One region of the Streptococcus parapneumoniae genome, then DNA from elsewhere that is predicted to be linked to it. Evidence: riboswitches for the same ligand, from Rfam matches in the RefSeq annotation. Region 1 holds a riboswitch; the other holds the start of a gene.
What was found. A riboswitch is a leader RNA that binds a small molecule or an ion and turns the genes downstream of it on or off. The one in region 1 is predicted to bind thiamine pyrophosphate.
Positions count from the first base shown of each region.

Region 2: another riboswitch for thiamine pyrophosphate. It lies ahead of SP4011_RS11205 (thiamine-binding protein); the one in region 1 lies ahead of SP4011_RS08290 (TenA family protein).

Region 1 covers NZ_AP026968.1:1,595,600-1,606,710, reverse strand. Annotated here, with positions in the region: gene murD (UDP-N-acetylmuramoyl-L-alanine--D-glutamate ligase) at 1-1,112, shown strand, start outside; gene SP4011_RS08320 (UDP-N-acetylglucosamine--N-acetylmuramyl-(pentapeptide) pyrophosphoryl-undecaprenol N-acetylglucosamine transferase) at 1,114-2,172, shown strand; gene SP4011_RS08315 (FtsQ-type POTRA domain-containing protein) at 2,182-3,402, shown strand; gene pyrF (orotidine-5'-phosphate decarboxylase) at 3,635-4,336, shown strand; gene pyrE (orotate phosphoribosyltransferase) at 4,370-5,002, shown strand; gene lysS (lysine--tRNA ligase) at 5,376-6,866, shown strand; gene lctO (L-lactate oxidase) at 7,489-8,625, shown strand; TPP riboswitch at 8,774-8,862, shown strand; gene SP4011_RS08290 (TenA family protein) at 9,080-9,748, shown strand; gene thiM (hydroxyethylthiazole kinase) at 9,878-10,660, shown strand; gene thiE (thiamine phosphate synthase) at 10,662-11,111, shown strand, end outside.
Region 2 covers NZ_AP026968.1:2,283,893-2,295,003, forward strand. Annotated here, with positions in the region: gene SP4011_RS11180 (ATP-dependent Clp protease ATP-binding subunit) at 1-457, opposite strand, end outside; gene SP4011_RS11185 (CtsR family transcriptional regulator) at 459-917, opposite strand; gene SP4011_RS11190 (ABC transporter ATP-binding protein) at 1,036-1,764, opposite strand; gene SP4011_RS11195 (ABC transporter substrate-binding protein) at 1,764-2,771, opposite strand; gene SP4011_RS11200 (ABC transporter permease) at 2,809-3,567, opposite strand; gene SP4011_RS11205 (thiamine-binding protein) at 3,530-3,820, opposite strand; TPP riboswitch at 3,889-3,991, opposite strand; gene cbpD (choline binding-anchored murein hydrolase CbpD) at 4,074-5,192, opposite strand; gene SP4011_RS11215 (Veg family protein) at 5,386-5,652, opposite strand; gene dnaB (replicative DNA helicase) at 5,654-7,006, opposite strand; gene rplI (50S ribosomal protein L9) at 7,050-7,502, opposite strand; gene SP4011_RS11230 (DHH family phosphoesterase) at 7,499-9,472, opposite strand; gene hpf (ribosome hibernation-promoting factor, HPF/YfiA family) at 9,608-10,156, opposite strand; gene SP4011_RS11240 (ComF family protein) at 10,236-10,898, opposite strand; gene SP4011_RS11245 (DEAD/DEAH box helicase) at 10,895-11,111, opposite strand, start outside.

The DNA of each region.
Region 1 (11,111 bases):
GTATCCCTTACAGCAATCCCATGATTGAAAAGGCATTGTCAAAGGGTATTCCAGTCTTGACTGAGGTGGAATTGGCTTACTTGATTTCAGAAGCGCCCATTATCGGTATCACAGGTTCAAATGGAAAAACGACCACAACGACTATGATTGGGGACGTTTTGACTGCTGCTGGGCAACATGGTCTTTTATCAGGAAATATCGGCTATCCTGCCAGTCAGGTTGCTCAAACAGCGACAGACAAGGACACTCTTGTTATGGAACTTTCTTCTTTCCAACTCATGGGCGTTCAAGAATTCCATCCTGAGATTGCGGTTATTACCAACCTCATGCCAACTCATATCGACTACCACGGTTCTTTTGAGGAATATGTAGCAGCCAAGTGGAATATCCAGAACAAGATGACAGCAGCTGATTTCCTTGTCTTGAACTTTAACCAAGACTTGGCAAAAGAATTGGCAAGAAAAACACAAGCTACCGTTGTACCATTCTCAACACAGGAAAAGGTTGATGGAGCTTATCTGGAAGATGGTCAGCTCTTCTTCCGTGGTGAAGTGGTCATGGCAGCGAATGAAATCGGTGTTCCAGGTAGCCACAATGTGGAAAATGCTCTTGCGACGATTGCTGTAGCCAAGCTTCGTGGTGTAGACAATCAAACCATCAAGGAAACTCTTTCAGCCTTTGGTGGTGTCAAACACCGTCTCCAATTTGTGGATGAAATCAAGGGTGTTAAATTTTATAACGACAGTAAGTCAACCAATATCTTGGCTACTCAAAAAGCATTGTCAGGATTTGACAACAGCAAGGTTGTCTTGATTGCAGGTGGTTTGGACCGTGGCAATGAGTTTGACGAACTGGTTCCAGATATTACTGGACTCAAGAAGATGGTCATCCTTGGTCAGTCTGCAGAACGTGTCAAACGGGCAGCAGACAAGGCTGGTGTGTCTTATGTGGATGCGACTGATATTGCTGATGCGACCCGCAAGGCCTATGAACTTGCGACTCAAGGAGACGTGGTTCTTCTCAGTCCTGCCAATGCCAGCTGGGATATGTATGCTAACTTTGAAGTACGTGGCGACCTCTTTATCGACACAGTAGCGGAGTTAAAGGAATAATATGAAAAAAATTGTCTTTACAGGTGGGGGGACGGTTGGACACGTCACCCTCAATCTTTTGTTAATGCCCAAGTTCATCGAAGATGGTTGGGAAGTCCACTATATCGGGGACAAGCGTGGTATTGAACACCAAGAAATCCTCAAGTCGGGCTTGGATGTCACCTTCCATTCCATTGCAACTGGAAAATTGCGTCGCTATTTCTCTTGGCAAAATATGCTGGACGTCTTCAAAGTTGGCTGGGGAATTGTCCAATCGCTCTTTATCATGTTGCGACTTCGTCCACAAGCTCTTTTTTCAAAGGGAGGATTTGTCTCAGTGCCGCCTGTTATCGCAGCGCGTGTGTCAGGAGTGCCAGTCTTTATTCACGAATCGGACCTGTCTATGGGATTGGCCAATAAAATCGCCTATAAATTTGCGACGAAGATGTATTCAACCTTCGAACAAGCTTCAAGTTTGTCTAAGGTCGAGCATGTGGGAGCAGTTACCAAGGTTTCAGACCAAAAAAATCCAGAACCAGATGAATTGGTGGATATTCAAACCCACTTTAATCCTAAATTGCCAACTGTATTGTTTGTCGGTGGTTCTGCGGGCGCTCGTGTCTTTAACCAATTGGTGACAGACCATAAGAAAGAACTGACAGAACGCTACAATATTATCAATCTAACTGGAGATTCTAGTCTGAACGAGTTGAGCCAAAATCTCTTTCGTGTCGACTACGTGACCAATCTCTATCAACCCTTGATGGAATTGGCTGATATTGTTGTGACACGTGGTGGTGCCAATACGATTTTTGAGCTCTTGGCCATGGCAAAATTGCATGTTATTGTGCCACTTGGTCGTGAAGCTAGTCGTGGTGACCAGATTGAAAATGCAGCTTACTTTGTAAAAAAAGGCTATGCAGAAGAGCTTCAAGAAAGCGATTTGACCTTGGATAGTTTGGAAGAGAAGCTTTCTCACTTACTAAGTCACAAGGAAGATTACCAAGCCAAGATGAAGGCTTCAAAGGAATTGAAATCTCTAGCAGATTTTTATCAATTGTTGAAAAAAGATTTATCATAAGGAAAGTAAATGTCAAAAGATAAGAAAAATGAGGGCAAAGAAATCCTCGAAGAATTGAAAGAGTTATCAGAATGGCAGAAACGAAACCAAGAATACCTAAAAAAGAAGGCTGAAGAAGAGGCAGCCTTAGCTGAGGAGAAGGAAAAGGAAAGACAAGCTCGAATGGCTTCAAAATCCGAAGAGTCAGATGAAACTGAGAACCAGAAGAGTGAATTTGATCCAAAAGACCCAGAATCAGCTAAGGGAGAGTCTGACGAAAAAGTAGCATCCTCAGAGGCTGACAAAGAGGAAGAAGAGATAGAAGAATCAGGGTCTAAAGAGAAGGAGGAACAGGATAAAAAGCTTGTTAAAAAGGCTACTAAGGAAAAAACAGCCAAAGCAAAGATTCCTGGCATCCATATCTTACGAGCCTTAACGATTTTATTTCCAAGTCTGCTTTTATTGATTGTCTCTGCCTACTTGCTCAGCCCTTATGCGACTATGAAGGATATCCGTGTTGAGGGAACAGTGCAAACTACGGCTGATGATATTCGACAGGCTTCAGGCATTCAGGATTCGGATTATACGATTAACCTTCTGCTAGATAAGGCAAAATATGAAGAGCAGATTAAGTCTAACTATTGGGTTGAATCAGCTCAGCTTGTTTATCAATTTCCAACCAAGTTCACTATCAAGGTCAAGGAATACGATATTGTGGCCTACTATGTTTCTGGTGAAAATCATTATCCTATTCTTTCCAGCGGTCAGCTTGAGACTAGTTCTGTGAGCCTGGTCAGTCTGCCAGAAACTTATATATCAGTTTTCTTTAATGACAGCGAACAAATCAAGGCTTTTGTCTCAGAACTTGCTCAAATTAGCCCAGAACTCAAGGCAGAGATCCAAAAGGTGGAACTAGCCCCAAGCAAGGTGACTTCCGATTTAATTCGATTGACCATGAATGATTCGGACGAAATCTTGGTTCCCCTTTCTGAAATGAGTAAGAAATTGCCTTATTACAGCAAGATTAAGCCACAATTGTCAGAACCAAGTGTGGTCGACATGGAAGCTGGAATTTACAGTTACACTGTGGCGGATAAATTAATTATGGAGGCTGAGGAAAAAGCCAAACAAGAGGCTAAGGAAGCCGAGAAAAAGCAGGAAGAAGAACGTAAACGTTTAGAAGAAGAACAGAAAAAACAAGAGGAAGAGAGCAATCGAAATCAAACAAATCAGCGTTCATCGCGTCGTTAGGTTTAGCTTTTCTCCTATAGCCCTTTAGTTTCCATGTTTTTACTTGACAAGTGCTAGTAGAAATAATAGAATAATAGAAAACCTTTAAAGCAGTCCAGAGAGGCAGCTAAGGTTAGACGGTGAAAGGGTGGAGACTACCCATTTTTCGTGGAACCTTGCTGTTGGCAGGTTCCTTTTTTCGTGACTTCTTGTGGTCAGACTCTCTCACTAGCAAAGGTAAAAGGAGAAACCTATGCGAGAACATCGTCCAGTTATTGCTCTTGATTTTCCTAGTTTTGAGGCAGTCAAGGAATTTTTAGCTCTTTTCCCAGCAGAAGAAAGCCTTTATCTCAAGGTAGGGATGGAGCTCTATTACGCAACAGGGCCTGAGATTGTATCTTACTTGAAAGGCTTGGGGCATAGTGTCTTTTTGGATCTTAAACTTCATGACATTCCTAATACAGTCAAGTCAGCTATGAAGGTCTTGTCTCAGCTTGGTGTGGACATGACCAATGTTCATGCTGCTGGGGGTGTAGAGATGATGAAGGCTGCGCGTGAAGGTCTTGGAAGTCAAGCCAAATTGATCGCTGTCACTCAGCTCACATCAACATCAGAAGCTCAGATGCAGGAGTTTCAAAACATCCAAACCAGTCTGCAAGAGTCAGTGATTCACTATGCCAAGAAGACAGCTGAAGCGGGTTTGGATGGTGTTGTTTGCTCGGCTCAGGAAGTGCAAGTCATCAAGCAGGCCACCAATCCAGATTTTATCTGTCTGACACCGGGCATTCGTCCTCAGGGAGCTGCTGTTGGAGACCAAAAACGCGTGATGACGCCAGCAGATGCCTATCAAATCGGTAGTGACTATATCGTAGTGGGACGTCCCGTTACCCAAGCTGAGGATCCTGTTGCAGCTTATTATGCCATCAAGGATGAATGGACACAGAACTGGAATTAAAGAACTAGATTAGAAAAATAAAAGGAGAAGACCATGACACTTGCTAAAGATATCGCTAGCCACCTCTTGAAAATCCAAGCCGTTTACCTCAAACCAGAGGAGCCTTTTACTTGGGCATCTGGTATCAAGTCGCCGTTTTACACAGATAACCGTGTAACTCTTGCCTATCCAGAAACTCGTACCCTAATTGAAAATGGCTTTGTGGATGCTATCAAAGAAGCCTTTCCAGATGTAGAAGTGATTGCAGGAACTGCGACAGCAGGGATTCCACACGGAGCTATCATTGCTGATAAGATGGACTTGCCTTTTGCCTACATCCGTAGCAAACCAAAAGACCACGGAGCTGGTAATCAAATTGAAGGCCGTGTAGCTCAAGGTCAAAAAATGGTAGTGGTTGAAGACCTCATTTCAACTGGTGGTTCTGTTCTTGAAGCCGTAGCCGCAGCTAAGCGAGAAGGAGCTGAAGTTCTTGGTGTTGTGGCGATTTTCAGTTATCAATTGCCAAAAGCAGATAAGAACTTTGCGGATGCTGGTGTGAAATTGGTAACACTTTCAAACTATAGCGAGCTTATCCATCTAGCCCAAGAAGAAGGCTATATCACACCAGAAGGCTTGGATCTCCTAAAACGCTTTAAAGAAGACCAAGAGAATTGGCAAGAGGTGTAAAAAATCAAAAGACTAAAAGGTTAAAAATTATACTATTCTGTCATATCAGGTGTATGAATGACAAGATTCAAGTTGTTAATGTTTTTTACGTCAATTGTTTAAGTTTTAGATTTGCTTGGCTTGCTCTTATATAAAAAGTAGCACACGTCATGAAAGTTACAAGGGTTAAAGTATAATCCATAAACATGGTCAGATTTCCTTTTCTGAGATGTTGGAATTTCTTGCTTATCCCAGTCTTTTCAGTGATTTTAGCGTCAAGTTCTTTTTAGTTTTGAAAGATTATCCGTGAATTTCTTGCTTATTTATGATAAAATGGGAGTATCGCAAAAAATGACTCATCGTATTCAATTTTGAGTAAAACTAGGAGGATCCCATGTCAACAGAACATATGGAAGAACTAAATGACCAGCAGATCGTTCGCCGTGAAAAAATGGCTGCGCTCCGTGAACAAGGAATCGATCCTTTCGGAAAACGCTTTGAACGTACTGCAAATTCACAAGAATTAAAAGATAAATATGCCGACCTCGATAAAGAACAATTACACGATAAAAACGAAACAGCTACTATCGCAGGACGCTTGGTAACCAAACGTGGTAAAGGTAAAGTAGGTTTTGCCCACCTTCAAGACCGCGAAGGTCAAATCCAGATCTACGTTCGTAAGGATGCTGTCGGTGAAGAAAACTATGAAATCTTCAAAAAAGCAGACCTTGGTGACTTCCTTGGTGTCGAAGGTGAAGTGATGCGTACGGATATGGGAGAACTCTCTATCAAGGCTACTCACATCACTCACTTGTCTAAAGCACTTCGCCCACTTCCTGAGAAATTCCACGGTTTGACAGACGTTGAAACCATTTACCGTAAACGTTACCTTGACTTGATTTCGAATCGTGAAAGCTTTGAACGCTTTGTCACTCGTTCAAAAATCATCTCTGAAATTCGTCGTTACCTTGACCAAAAAGGTTTCCTTGAAGTGGAAACACCTGTTCTTCACAACGAAGCTGGTGGTGCTTCTGCCCGTCCATTTATCACCCACCACAATGCCCAAAACATTGATATGGTGCTTCGTATCGCGACTGAGCTTCACTTGAAACGCCTTATCGTCGGTGGTATGGAACGTGTCTATGAAATCGGCCGTATCTTCCGTAACGAGGGAATGGATGCCACTCATAACCCTGAATTTACTTCTATCGAAGTCTACCAAGCTTATGCAGACTTCCAAGACATCATGGACTTGACGGAAGGCATTATCCAACATGCTGCTAAATCAGTCAAAGGCGACGGCCCAGTCAACTACCAAGGAACTGAAATCAAAATCAACGAACCATTTAAACGTGTTCATATGGTGGATGCTATCAAAGAAATTACTAGTGTCGATTTCTGGCAAGATATGACTTTGGAAGAAGCTAAAGCTATCGCTGCTGAGAAGAAAGTTCCAGTTGAGAAACACTACACTGAGGTTGGTCACATTATCAATGCCTTCTTTGAAGAGTTTGTTGAAGAAACCTTGATCCAACCAACCTTTGTCTATGGACATCCAGTAGCTGTATCTCCACTGGCTAAGAAAAATCCTGAAGACCAACGCTTTACTGACCGTTTCGAGCTCTTCATCATGACTAAGGAATACGGTAATGCCTTTACTGAACTCAACGATCCAATCGACCAGCTTAGCCGTTTTGAAGCCCAAGCTAAAGCCAAAGAACTTGGTGACGATGAAGCGACCGGCATCGACTATGACTACATTGAGGCCCTTGAATACGGTATGCCACCAACAGGTGGTTTGGGAATCGGTATCGACCGTCTCTGCATGCTCCTCACTGATACAACTACTATCCGTGACGTATTGCTCTTCCCAACAATGAAATAAGCTCTTATCCTCTGGTACTTGCCAGGGGATTTTTTGATGAAAAAAGAGACTGAATTTAAGGAGAAAATGAAGTATAGTGTATTGAAGTTGAAATAGTACACTTTGATTTCTAAGACATTGTTAGAAATTGGTTTAAATTCCCTAATCAATTTGCGCATGTTTTATTTCATTTTACGATAGTACGCTGAAACTTTTCAAAAAGTACTAGAAATTGACTTGGATCCCCCAATTGATTTGTTCAGATTCACTATAAATAAAAATTAATAAGTGGGATAGGAAGTTAGCGTCAACTAGGATAGTATCTTGCTTAAACAGTATATATGGGACTGCTATAAGTCCATAGGCCCTATTAGAGGATGTTCTGGTGTCTTATTCACTTGTTTTTTATAGCATTAGTAGATAGAATCAGCAAATAAAAAAGTAGTTCAAATGCCTGGCAGCAAAAGATCTCAACGATTCACTTAATATAGACTAAAGTTTAGAGTTTAAGGAAAGTAAGGATAGTATATTGTATGAAAAAATAAGATGGTTTTTAAGCAAAACTCTTGAAAATGATTGAAAAAAGAGTTATTATAGTTGTATAGTAAAAAGCAAACGCTTACTTAATCAAGGAGGGCATTTTATGTCATACAAAACAAGCAATGCAGAAGGTCATGTAGATTTCATCAATACCTATGATTTGGAGCCAATGGCGCAAAAAGTGATTCCTAAAGCAGCATTTGGCTATATCGCTAGTGGGGCGGAAGATACCTTCACTTTACGTGAGAATATTCGTGCCTTTAACCACAAACTCATCGTTCCTCATACTCTTTGTGATGTTGAAAATCCAAGTACAGAGATTGAATTTGCAGGTGAAAAATTGTCTTCACCAATCATTATGGCGCCTGTTGCAGCTCATAAATTAGCAAACGAACAGGGTGAAGTGGCGACTGCGCGTGGTGTGCATGAGTTTGGATCTCTTTACACAACTAGCTCTTACTCTACTGTAGATCTTCCAGAAATTACAGAAGCCCTTCAAGGGACACCTCACTGGTTCCAATTTTATTTTAGCAAAGATGACGGTATCAACCGCCACATCATGGACCGTGTGAAGGCTGAAGATTATAAAGCGATTGTCTTGACGGCAGACGCTACTGTGGGGGGCAATCGTGAGGTGGACAAGCGTAATGGTTTTGTCTTCCCAGTTGGCATGCCGATTGTTGAGGAATACCTACCAGAAGGTGCTGGAAAATCAATGGACTTTGTTTACAAATCAGCTAAACAACGCCTATCTCCACGAGATGTAGAATTTATCGCTGAATACTCTGGACTTCCTGTTTATGTCAAGGGCCCACAATGCCGTGAGGACGTTGAACGTTCGCTTGCTGCAGGTGCTTCTGGTATCTGGGTAACCAACCATGGTGGTCGCCAAATCGACGGTGGACCAGCTGCCTTTGACTCACTTCAAGAAGTAGCAGAAGCAGTCGACAAACGCGTACCAATTGTCTTTGACTCAGGTGTTCGTCGTGGTCAACACGTCTTTAAAGCCTTGGCTTCAGGTGCAGACTTGGTAGCTATTGGCCGCCCTGTCATCTATGGCTTGGCTCTCGGTGGTAGTATCGGTGTGCGCCAAGTCTTTGAACACTTGAATGCGGAATTGAAGACAGTCATGCAATTGTCTGGAACTCAGACCATTGAAGATGTCAAACATTTCAAACTCCGTCACAACCCATACAACCCAACCTTCCCAGTTGACCCACGTGACTTAAAATTGTATTGATAAAACAGCTTGCCTCCACATAATGTGGAGGTTTTTCTTCGTCTATAGGAAGAATAAATCACCATTAAAAACAATACAAATATATTTTCTAATCAAATATCTTGCTAGGGCTTTCATTTTTTGCTATACTGGTGCAGTAACTAAATAATAAAGACATTTGGGGTGCTTTAGGCTGAGATGATACCCATTGAACCTGATACAGTTAAGACTGGCGAAGGGAAATGTGAACGGTTTTTTTCGTATGGCGAAATGAACGGTTTAATCTCATAAGTCAACTCTAATTCTTGATTGTAATTGGAGTTTTTTTGTTTATATAAAACTGGATAGGCTTGTTTAGGTAGCTCTCTGTAAATGCCCTCGATGTTCTTTAAAAGGATCAAGTGAAACTAGGATTTTGCTTGGTATCTCTTGGTATTTTATTGATTACTAAGGAGTAAAGAGAGGAAAAATAAATATGGAAACACAGGTTTATGCATTTCAGCCAGGTTTGACTGTTGGAGAATTATTAAAAAATAGTCAGAAGGATTGGCAGGCTGCAATCAATCATCGTTTTGTCAAGGAACTTTTTGAAGGGACAATTGAGAATAAGGTCTTAAAAGACTACCTAATTCAAGATTATCACTTCTTTGATGCCTTCTTATCCATGCTGGGTGCCTGCGTAGCTCACGCAGACCAGCTTGAATCCAAGCTTCGTTTTGCCAAGCAACTAGGCTTTCTTGAAGCAGATGAAGATGGTTATTTCCAAAAGGCTTTCAAAGAGCTAAAAGTATCTGAGAATGACTATCTGGAAGTGAGCTTGCACCCTGTAACAAAAGCCTTTCAGGAGCTTATGTATTCTGCTGTGTCATCATCAGACTATGCTCATCTTTTGGTCATGCTGGTCATTGCAGAAGGTCTCTATTTAGATTGGGGTTCTAAAGATTTGGCTCTACCTGAAGCCTATATTCATTCGGAATGGATCAATCTCCACAGAGGTCCTTTCTTTGCAGAGTGGGTTCAATTTCTGGTTGACGAACTCAATCGTGTCGGGAAAGGTCGAGAAGATTTGACAGAACTTCAGCAACGCTGGAATCAAGCGGTCGCTTTAGAATTAGCCTTTTTTGATATTGGTTATGACGCCTAGAGAAGGTTTAGGATAGTTACAAATTTGATGAGGTAAATCATTCAATGTAAATGAAAAAAATTTCTTAACAAAAGATAGAGATAAATCGAAATCAATAGATCGTATAAAGTGAAAAGAAAGGAATTCAATATGACAAGTTTAAAATTATTAAAAGAAAAAGCACCTTTGGTCATTTGCATAACCAATGATGTAGTAAAAAATTTCACAGCAAATGGATTAGTAGCACTGGGTGCCTCACCAGCTATGAGCGAGTACCCAGCAGACTTAGAAGATTTATTAAAATATGCTGGAGGATTATTGATTAACATTGGGACTTTAACGGATGATAATTGGAAATTATACCAAGTTGCTCTGAAAATTGCAGAGAAATATAATGTCCCAGCAGTTTTAGATCCTGTAGCCTGTGGAGCAGGAGAATATAGAAAAAAAGTAGCAGATGATTTAATCAACAATTACAGACTAGCTGCGATTAGGGGGAATGCTGGAGAGATTGCTTCTTTAGTAGGTATAAATGTGGCATCTAAAGGAGTAGATAGTGCTGGTGTGGATAATATTGATGAGATTGCTCTAGCAGCCAACGCTAAGTTTCATATTCCAATAGTAGTGACTGGAGAAGTTGATGCGATTGCTGTTAATGGAGAAGTGGTAACGATTCATAATGGTAGTGCCATGATGCCAAAAGTCATTGGGACAGGATGTTTATTAGGGGCAGTGGTAGCAAGCTTTATCGGACTAGAAAAAGGTCAAGAATTGAAATCATTAGAAACAGCAATGTTGGTTTACAATATCGCTGGAGAAATGGCAGAAAAACGTCCAAATGGACATCTTCCTGGAACATTTAAAGTTGAATTTATGAATGCCTTATACGAGATTTCAGATGAAGATGTAAAGAAATTCAAAAGAGTGAAGTAAGATGTTTCATAAAGAATTACTAAAACTATATTTTATTTGTGGAACGACTACTTGCCAAGGAAAAGATCTATATACAGTCGTTGAGGAAGCCTTAAAAGGTGGTATAACCTTATTTCAATTCCGTGAAAAAGGTGAGGGAGCCCTGGAAGGTAAAGAAAAAGTTAAATTAGCAATTAAACTACAGGATCTTTGTAAAAAATACAATGTTCCGTTTATTGTTAATGATGATATTGATTTGGCGATGGAAATTGACGCTGATGGCGTACATGTAGGACAAGATGACCTTGGAGTTGATGAAATTAGAAAATTGATGCCAGATAAAATAATTGGTCTTTCTATAAAAAACGAGAAAGAATTTCAACAGTCAAAAGTTGAATATGTAGATTATGTTGGTGTTGGTCCTGTATTTGATACCCAGTCAAAAGATGATGCTGGTGGCGCTATAGGTTAT
Region 2 (11,111 bases), 690 kb from region 1:
AGCCTGCCCGTTCTTCTAAATTTCGACGAAGAGCAGCAATCTTGACCTGATCTTTCTTGTCTTCATAAGAAAAACCAGCCCTCTCCAAGATACGGGTCGCCAAGGCATTGCCATCATGCAAAATCGCATAGAGGACATGCTCTGTCCCTAGCACCTTAGCATGGACCACTGACGCCACATACTCTGCTTCGTCAAAAAGGACCTGCAAACGATGAGAAAACGGCAATTCCGTAAAGGTTTCATCCTGGCTATAGTCCGTTTCAGTCAGTTCCAAAGCCACCTCTTCTAAACGGTCCATCTCATATGGATAATCATTTAAAGTTGCCCCTGCCACACTATAACTGTGATTGGACATGGCAATCAACAAGTGCCAAGACTCTAGATAACCAGCTCCAAAATGGCCAGCAACCATGTAGGCACTTTCGATACATTCATTCAATGCTTTTGAATAGTTCATCTTACTTCCCTTTTCTATCTACCTCTTGTATGACCTGTCGTAGCATATTAGCTCGAAGGACTGGAGCTTCTTCTCCTAGAACGCGATTCAAAGCTACTGATACTAGCAAATTCATCTCCTGCTTGGTCATCAATTCCTGCTCAACCAAAAGCTGCAGAATATCTTCATAAATTTCTTGACTGACCCGCTCACCAATCGAGTAAAGCAGCTCCCTGAGCATTTCATGATGACTAGAAAACTCAATCCGTCCTATACGAATATAGCCTCCGCCACCACGCTTACTTTCAACCAAGTAGCCTCTACTTTCAGTAAATCGTGTCTTGATCACATAGTTAATCTGACTAGGGACAACCTGAAAGGTATCTGCCAATTGACTACGTTGCAACTCCACGATACCAGATTGATCTAAAATCGCCTTGATGTAGGCCTCAATATGATCCGATGTATTTTTAAATCTCATTACAAACCCACCTCTCTCTTTAAACCTTGACTATCTTTGACTATTATACCGAAATTTTCTCATTTTTAAAAGAAAAAGGGCGCTGGTAAAGGATAATCTTCACCAACTCCCACTTTTTCTACTTATCTAAGCCTAATTCTGTCAAGATTTGACGTTTGTAGGCAATCTTTTGGACTTCCTTGTCCTCATCTTCAGACCAATCTAGATCAATTTCTGAAACAATCTGACCAGGGCGATTTTTCAAGATATAGATGCGGTCGCTGAGATTGAGGGCCTCCTCGATACTATGCGTGATAATCAAGGTTGTCAGGTGCAACTGCTTGTGAATCTCAAGGTACCAAGCGTGGAGTTCCATCTTGGTCATCTCATCCAAGGCACTAAAGGCTTCATCTAAGAGAAAGAGCTTGTGCCCGAAAAGGTAAGTTCGAAGCAAGGCTACACGCTGACGCATCCCACCGCTGAGTTCATGGGGATACTTGTCCCGTACCGCTGTCAACTGGAAGGTCGCAAGAATGTCATCCGCGCGAGCAATAGCTTCCGCCTTATCCACTTTTTGAATCAAGAGGGGCAGGATGATATTTCCAAGCACCGTCTTGTGTTCCAAGAGCAAATCCTTTTGCAACATATAACTCACGCGTCCCTTAGGATTTTCCTCGCCATCAAGAACAATTCTCCCTGACTGAACTTCTAAAATCCCAGCGATTAGATTAAAGAGGGTGGTCTTTCCAACACCACTTGGGCCTAGGATGGAAACCACTTCACCTGAAGTGACTTTCAGATTGATGTCCTCTAAAATCCTCTCCTGACCATAGGCATAACTGACGTGTTCTAGTCTTATTTCTGTCATTATTTCACAAATTCGTTGGTAAAGCCTTTGTCTGTCAAGTCTTCTTTAAGGATACCATTTTCTTTATCCCATTTGTAGAAGGCGTTCCAGCGAGCTGCATCAAATTGACCCCATTTTTCCTTGTCGCTTGCGTATTCTTTTGACAAGTATTTTTGAGATTCGATGACAAAGTCACGTTTTTCCTTGAGTTCAGGTGCATTCTTGATGAGAATATCAGCTGCTTCTTCCGGATGCTCCATAGCATATTGGTAGCCTTTTTTGATAGCTTGGATGACTTTACGAGCTTCTTCTTTGTTATCTTTCAAATAGTCGTTGTTTGCGATGATGACTGGTGAGTAGTAGTCAAATTCTTTAACGTAGTCTTTCAAATACATGAAGTTAGCCTCTACACCTTGAGATTTAGCAAGAATTCCATCCCAACCGTAGTAGATCCAAGCAGTATCAAAAACGCCATTGGCAATCGGTGTGATTGAGTTTGAGTCGTTGTTTGGTACTTTTTCAACTTTTTCAAAGTCTCCACCTTGAGATTCTACTAAGGTTTTCAACATAGCAAGTTCAGTTGGGTCATTCCAAGTTCCGTATTTCTTACCAACCAAGTCCTTTGGACTAGCTACATTGTCAGATTTACGAGAAATGATTCCTGATGTATTGTGTTCTACGATAGCTGCAACAGCAGTAATTCCTGCCCCTTTTTCCAATTTTTTAGCCATGTAGTCTTGGAAATACACTGCAAATGGTGCCTTACCATTGATAACCAAGTCAGAAGAACTTTCTTCTGGTGGCAATTTCAAATCAACATCCACTCCAGCTTCTTTGAAATAGCCTTTTTCCTTGGCAACATAAAGCCCTGTGTGGTTGGTATTTGGTGTCCAGTCTAGGATAAAGTCAATTTTCTTGAGTTCTGCCTCTTTGTTATCCTTAGAAGCAGTTCCTTGGCCACAAGCTACAAGCACAACAGCTACAAGAGCTGTCACAAGCGTTAAAAACACTTTCCATGTTTTCTTCATTTTGATTTCCTCTTTTCTTTTTTGAAACATTCTAATTCTACGAACGTTTCCATTTAATCACATATTTCTCGCTGATATCGACCAACTTCATACCAAGAAGACTGATAATCGATACCAGAATAATAATAGCAAACATGGTATCATACTGAAACAGTTTCTTGGACTGAATCATGTAGACACCTAGTCCTTCAAAGCCTCCCAACCACTCAGATACCACTGTTGTGATAAAGGCGTAGGAGACACTGACCCTCAGACCTGCATAAAAGTAAGGCAGGCTGACTGGAATTTTAAAATGCCACAGGATTTGCCAAGGCTTGGCCCGCATCAGACTAAACAAGGTCAGAATATCCTTGTCGCAATGCCTAAAACCGTCCAAAATGCTGACGATGATAGGGAAGGTTGTCGTCAAGATAATCAGGACAATCTTAGGCAAAATGCCATAACCTAGCCACAAGACCAAGATAGGAGCTATGGCAATGGTCGGGATAGTCTGAACAACCACCATCATAGGGTAAATCAGGTCATTGAGCCAAGTTAAACTATCCATAAGTACAGCCATGAGACAGGCAATCAAGACTCCCAAAATCAGTCCCAATAAAGCCACTCTCAAGGTCGCCCAGCTATGGTGCCAGAGAAATTCTCTGTCACGAACAAAGGACTGGAGAATTTCAAGAGGTGTCGGCAGGATAAACTTGGGGAGAAGTTTAAGAAAACCTGCTAACTGCCAGATTGACAAGACTCCCAGAAAGCCCAATAGACTAATGTGTCGTCTCAGTATACTTTTCAAGTTTCTCATCAATACTTAAAATCTCTCCTACATTTATTTTGACATTGGCAAAGACATTATCTGCCTCCTGCCCTGCCACTTCCAGCGCTTCTTTGAGAATACGCATGAGCTCATCAAACTCCCCTTCCAAGACCGTTTCAAATGGTGTCACCACCATGGTCACTTCTTGAGCTTGCAGGTAAGCAATGACCTGATCGATAACAGCTATCCGATCAATCCCCTGCGCTAGGGGTAAAACTTGCAAGGCAATGCTTGCTTTCATAAAAACCTCCTCTTCTCGTTTTCCTTTGACAAAAAGAAAAACCTTTGCCATATATGGAAAAGGTCAAGAATAGACTAAGTATCGTTCCCTACGCTGGCATTACCCAGATCAGGTGCGGTCGAAGTTTAACACTTCCTCTCAGACTGTACACAGACTCCCATATATTATATAGATATATGATAGCGCAAAATAAGAAAAATGTCAAGGAAACTGCTTACAGAAAAGAGCAGGAAAAATTTCCTACTCCAATTTTCTATACTCGTTCTCCATCACTGTTTACTCTGTAGCCATCCACCGTCGTATTAACAGCTAAGGCACCTGAAGAGTAAGAATAATACCACTTACCAGAAACTTGATACCAGCCTGTTTTCATTGCCCCTGAACTATCCAGGTAATACCACGAGCCATTCTCCTTTAACCATCCTGTCTGCATTTCACCAGATGATTTCAAATAATACCAGCTAGAACCATCTTTCAACCATCCCGTTGATTTATACCCATTTGATTTGAAATGATACCAACTACCATTTATTTTCTTCCAACCGACAGTTGAACTGTTATTGGATCCATAGTTAGAGCTATTTCCTGATTGGTTCTGATAATTTTGTGAAGAAGTCACTCCCTCTAGCTGGATATAACGACGACTTCCGTTATAAGCCGTATAGCTCATCCACTTGTATCCATCTTTTTCGAGAATTTGATCATAATGAACATTCTCCCCAGGATAATAGTAATCAATTGCAGTTGCGCTAGCTAGTGGCTGATTTTTGATAGCAGACTTGCTCTTAAAATAATGTGTTCCTCCTATTGAAACTGAGGTTTGACTATTCCCCACACTACCACCAGCCAAATCTTTAAAATGAATAAAACCAGTCATGGTATTTGCTTTTATACTTCGTTTATTATAGGCTTCTGTATAACCATAGTTATATTCCTCGATCTCAATCTGATCTCCCATTACATTTGACACCCAGGCAACATGCCCATAAGTTCCTGCAGTAGACCAAGCAATGGAGCCAATCGTCGGTGTATTATCTACACGATAGCCTTCACGACGAGCACGATGCCCCCATTCATTCGCATTTCCATAAGCCCTTGGAATCTCAAAACCATTGACATTACTCAAACGAAAGGCTGCAAAAGAAGTACACTGACGAGAATACATGCGCCACTGATCAATCTCCTGGCTCCCATTTTTATAATAAACAGGATAATCATCCCCTCGCGCAATCGATCCATTTCCTCCAGAATAGGCATAGACACTATCACTCGCTGCTAACATCAATCCTACTACTAAAAAAGGAACAAGCTTTTTAACTGACATCTTCAAGTAATAACTTGTCCCTCTTACTATAAACGGTAAAATTTTCATTCTTCCTCCTTGAAAATAATATAGTACTCAATGAAAATCAAAGAGCAAACTAGGAAGCTAGGCGCAGGCTGTACTTGAGTACGGCAAGGCGAAGCTGACGTGGTTTGAATTTGATTTTCGAAGAGTATAAATCGAAGATTGCCTTCACTTAAACTATTCGGAGAAAAAAGAAAAAGTGAGAAAATTTCTCACTTTAGTCCAGATAATGAATCAAATTCTTTTCAGTAAGGATATCTGAGTAAGTAAAGGACTCAACATAAACATTAGCTTGTTTATCTCCTTCAACATTCCCAAATTCAACAATAAAGAGGGATGGATAAACTTCAATTAACTTACCCAATCTATTTTTTTGGCGCTTACGTCCATTTTCCAAGGTCATTTCAATTACATGACCCTCATGCGCCTTGATTTCCTCTTTAATTTTTTTCATCTTAGCTACATCTGTAAATGCATCTGTCATTTTATGCCTCCCTTTTTGAGATACTTGAAAATTTATTGTATTCTTTTTGGAAAATCAATTCCACTGTTCCACGAGCTCCACTACGGTTTTTCTCGATAATAACTTCCACCTTATTATTTGGGATACCGTCCTCTTCTTCACCACCACGCTCATAGTAGTCGTCGCGATAAAGAAAGGCTACGATATCAGCATCCTGCTCGATAGACCCAGATTCACGAATATCAGACAAGACCGGTCTCTTATCCTGACGTTGTTCTACCCCACGAGAAAGCTGACTAAGAGCGATTACTGGTACCTTCAGTTCTTTTGCTAGGATTTTCAACTGACGTGAAATTTCTGAAACCTCTTGTTGACGATTTTCCCGACCAGTTCCCGTGATAAGCTGCAAATAGTCTATCAAAATCAAACCAAGATTTCCAGTTTCTTGAGCTAATTTACGTGAACGAGAACGAATCTCTGTAATCCGAATCCCTGGCGTATCATCGATATAGATACTTGCGTTTGCTAGGTTCCCTTGAGCAATGGTATATTTTTGCCACTCCTCATCGGTCAATTGACCTGTACGGATAGAATGCGACTCAACCAACCCTTCTGCCGCTAACATACGATCGACTAGACTTTCCGCACCCATTTCGAGTGAAAAAATAGCAACTGTTTTGTCCAACTTAGTCCCAATATTCTGAGCAATATTCAAGGCAAAAGCTGTCTTACCAACCGCCGGACGAGCTGCTAGAATAATCAACTCCTCCTCGTGTAGACCAGTCGTCATATGATCCAAATCACGATAACCTGTCGCAATACCTGTAATATCGGTCGTTTGTTGCGAGCGAGCTTCCAGATTTCCAAAGTTGACATTCAACACATCTCGAATGTTCTTAAACCCGCTTCGATTAGCATTTTCGCTGACATCAATCAGGCCTTTTTCTGCCTGAGCAATGATTTCATCAGCTGGTTGCGACGCTTCGTAAGCTTGGTTGACAGACTCTGTCAACTTAGCGATTAATCGCCGTAACATAGCCTTTTCTGCAACGATTTTAGCATAGTACTCCGCATTAGCAGAAGTTGGCACAGAATTGACAATCTCAACCAAGTAAGACAAGCCACCAATATTCTGTAAATCCCCTTGATTATCAAGAATGGTGCGAACAGTTGTTGCATCTATGGCATCACCACGATCGGATAAATCGACCATAGCTTGGAAAATCAAACGATGGGCATACTTAAAAAAGTCCCGAGACTCAATGTATTCTCGCACAAAAACAAGTTTACTCTCATCAATAAAGATAGCACCCAAAACAGATTGCTCAGCTAAGATATCTTGAGGTTGTACTCGTAACTCTTCTACTTCTGCCATCAGACTTCCCTTCCTTTTACAATCTTGTCAAGAAGGTGTAAACTTATCCTTCTTTCACACGAAGATTGATTACACTTGTGATATCTTGATAGATTTTCACTGGCACATCAATCAAACCAACCGCTCGAATCGGAGCTTGTACTTGAATATGACGTTTATCAATCTTAATTCCAAATTGCTTTTGCAATTCTTCTGCAATCTTCTTATTGGTAATAGAACCAAAGGTACGACCATCTGGACCAACTTTTTCAACAAATTCTACAACCGTTTCTTCTGCTTCAAGTTGGGCTTTAATTGCTTTTGCTTCTGCAATCATCTCAGCGTGAGCTTTCTCTTCGGATTTTTGTTTACCACGAAGTTCACCTACAGCTTGAGCAGTCGCTTCTTTGGCTAGATTCTTTTTGATAAGAAAGTTTTGTGCATATCCTGTTGGTACTTCCTTAATTTCGCCTTTTTTACCTTTTCCTTTAACATCTGCTAAAAAGATTACTTTCATTCTTCTTTCTCCTTTTCCTTTATTTCATTTAATACAATTTCTGTTAGTTTTTCACCTGCTTCTGACAAGGTTAAATCTTTAATTTGAGCTGCTGCCAAATTAAAGTGACCTCCACCTCCCAGTTCTTCCATAATCCGTTGTACATTCAGCTTACTACGACTCCGAGCTGAGATAGATATAAAGCCTTGTGTATTTTTCGCAAGAACAAAACTCGCTTCAATACCTGACATAGCTAACATGGCATCTGCTGCCTTACTAATAACAACTGTATCATAGCATTTCGAGTCCGTAGCCTCCGCTATCAATACATCTGAACCTAATTTACGCCCCTGTAAAATCAGTTCATTGACCTCACGATATTCTTCAAAATCTGTCGCAGCGATTTCTTGGATAGCAATACTATCACTTCCGCGCGTTCTGAGATAGCTAGCAACATCAAATGTCCGACTAGTCACTCGTGAGGTGAAATTTTTAGTATCCAGCATCATACCAGCCATCAAGACGCTTGCTTGCATACGACTCAAACGATTTTTCTTAGAATTCTGGAACTGAATCAATTCCGTTACCAACTCACTGGCACTACTTGCACCACTTTCGATATAAGTAATGACCGCATTATCTGGAAAATCCTGATCCCTTCTATGGTGGTCAATAACGATGGTCTGTGTAAACAAATCATAAAATTCTTTTGATAATGTTAAGGCTGTCTTTGAATGGTCTACAAGAATTAACAAAGAACGATTGGTCACCATCCCCATTGCATCCTTAACAGACAATAACTTCGTAACTCCTTCTTTTTCTAAGAATGAAACCGCACGTTCAATATCCGGAGACATCTGATTTTCATCATAAAGAGCATAGCTATTTTCAATCACATTGCTGGCGAACAACTGCATACCTACAGCAGAGCCCAAGGCATCCATATCTAAATTTCTATGTCCAACTACAAACACTTGATCCACACTACGAATCTTATCAGATATGGCTGTCATCATTGATCGAGTACGGGTACGAGTGCGCTTGATGGACGCAGCCGACCCACCGCCAAAGTAGACTGGATTTTTCGTTTCATCATTCTCCTTGACAACCACCTGGTCGCCACCACGTACTTCAGCCAAGTTCAAGTTGAGCAAAGCAACTTTCCCTATTTCATCATGATTTCCATCGCCATAAGAAAATCCCATACTTAAGGTCAAGGGCAACTGTCTCTGTTTCGACTCTTCTCTGAAAGCATCAATAACAGAAAATTTATCATTCATCAAGCCCTCAAGCACCGTATAGTCAGTAAATAGATAAAATCGATCCATACTTACCCGACGAGAAAACATCATGTATTTTTCTGAAAACTCTGATATAAAATTAGCTACAAAACTATTGATTTGACTAATATCTGACTCAGAAGTTGCATCCTCCAAATCATCATAATTATCCACAGATACAATTCCAATCACTGGTCGACTCGTTACCAATTCATCTGTTATGGCTTGTTCCCTGGATACATCTACAAAATACAAAACACCGGAAGAAGCATCCATATGAACAGCATAACGCTTCTCACCCAGCTTAGCATAAGTAGACGGATTTCCTACTGAAGCCTTGATAATCGTTTGAACAGCTTCCAAATCAAAATCACCATCTTCCTTGGTCAAAATCAATTCAGCATAGGGATTAAACCACTCAACCTCTCCAGAAGATAAATTCAATTTCATAACACCTACAGGCATCTGTTCCAATAGAGATGTCAAACTTTCTTCCGCTTGGTGGTTTACATACTGTATCTGTTCTACATCACTCCTTGTATAATGCACTCTCAGTTTCTTAAATAAAAAAACATAGCCTCCTACAAAAAGAAACAAAATGAAAACCGTCAACAGATTATTATTAACAAAAATAATGAAAGTGGATAAGACTCCAAACGCAATCAATCCTACTAGAATAGGAAAGAATGGACTTACATAAAATTTTTTCATTCCAAACCTCTTGGCACCCATTATACCATAATACCCCTCAAAAAGCGACTTTTTAAAAGTGTAATCAGTAATTCTATCAATTATAAGAAAAAGGAGGTTTACAATTCAGTAAACCTACCTTTACACCTATTCTAATTAAGATTCTTTAACTTCTAACAAACCAATTTCGCCATCCTCACGACGATAAATCACATTGGTTGTTTGATCTTCAACATCCACATAGATAAAGAAATCATGCCCCAATAAATCCATTTGTAGAATAGCTTCTTCCAAATCCATTGGTTTTAAATCAATTTGTTTTGAACGAACAACTTTAGACTGGACAACATTTGAATCTTCCACTAGAGCATCTGTAAATAATTGACTAGTTGCTACCTTATTTTTATTTTTACGCTCTATTTTTGTTTTGTTTTTACGAATCTGACGTTCAATTTTATCAGTTACAAGATCAATTGAACCATACATATCTTGAGACACATCTTCTGCACGAAGAGTAATAGAGCCAAGCGGAATCGTTACTTCCACTTTAGCAGTTTTTTCACGATACACCTTCAAGTTAACTCGAGCATCCAACTCTTGTTCAGCTTGAAAATACTTTTCGATCTTTTCGAGTTTAGAAACTACATAATCACGAATTGCTTCTGTTACTTCTAGGTTTTCACCACGGATACTATATTTAATCATATGAGTACCTTCTTTCTAAACATTTTTGTTTTTATGATTTTATTATAACGCTTTCATTCTATTTTTGCAAATTTTTTCCTCATCTTACAAGGGAAAATGTTTTTACATCCTCAGCACCAGCTTCTTCCAGCAGTTTCTTCACACGATTTATAGTTGTTCCTGTAGTATAAATATCATCTATAAGTAGGATTTTCTTAGGAATAGTGACTCCACTTTTAATAAAGAAAGGAAGTTCTGTCGCCAAGCGCTCTGAACGATTTTTAGAAGAACTGGCTCTCTCTTCTCTTTTTCCTAGTAAATCCAGATACTCAAAGCCTGCTGCCTCTACCAAGCCCTCAACCTGATTAAATCCTCTGTTAGCATATCTATCAGGACTTAGGGGAATGACTACAAATTGATACTCTTTGTACTTTTTTAACTCCGCACTTAAAAATGAAGCGAAAATTTTTCTTAAAAGGAAATCTCCATCAAACTTATACCGACTGAAAAAATCCTTCATAGCTTGATTATAAGTAAAAATCGCTCTATGACTGACTTCAACTCCTTCTTTACACCAAAGTTGACAATCTTGACACTTTGTTGACAAACCTGTTTTCATACAATTTGGACAGTTCTCTTCCCCAATTCTTTCAAAAGTAAAATCACAGTCTGAACAAAGACAGGAGTCATCATTCCTCAGAAGCAAGAGACTACTAAAAGTTAAAACAGTCTTCATAGTCTGCCCACATAACAAGCACTTCATAGACCAGCCTCCTTATTCATCATCTGAATTTCCTTAATCGTCTTCTTGATTGAATCATTTAACCCATCATGGAAGAAAAGTAAATCTCCTGTCGGTCTATCCATGCTTCGTCCAACTCGTCCACCAATTTGAATCAAACTAGACTTGGTAAACAAATGATGATTGGCCTCTACTACGAAAACGTCCACACAAGGGAATGTAACTCCACGCTCC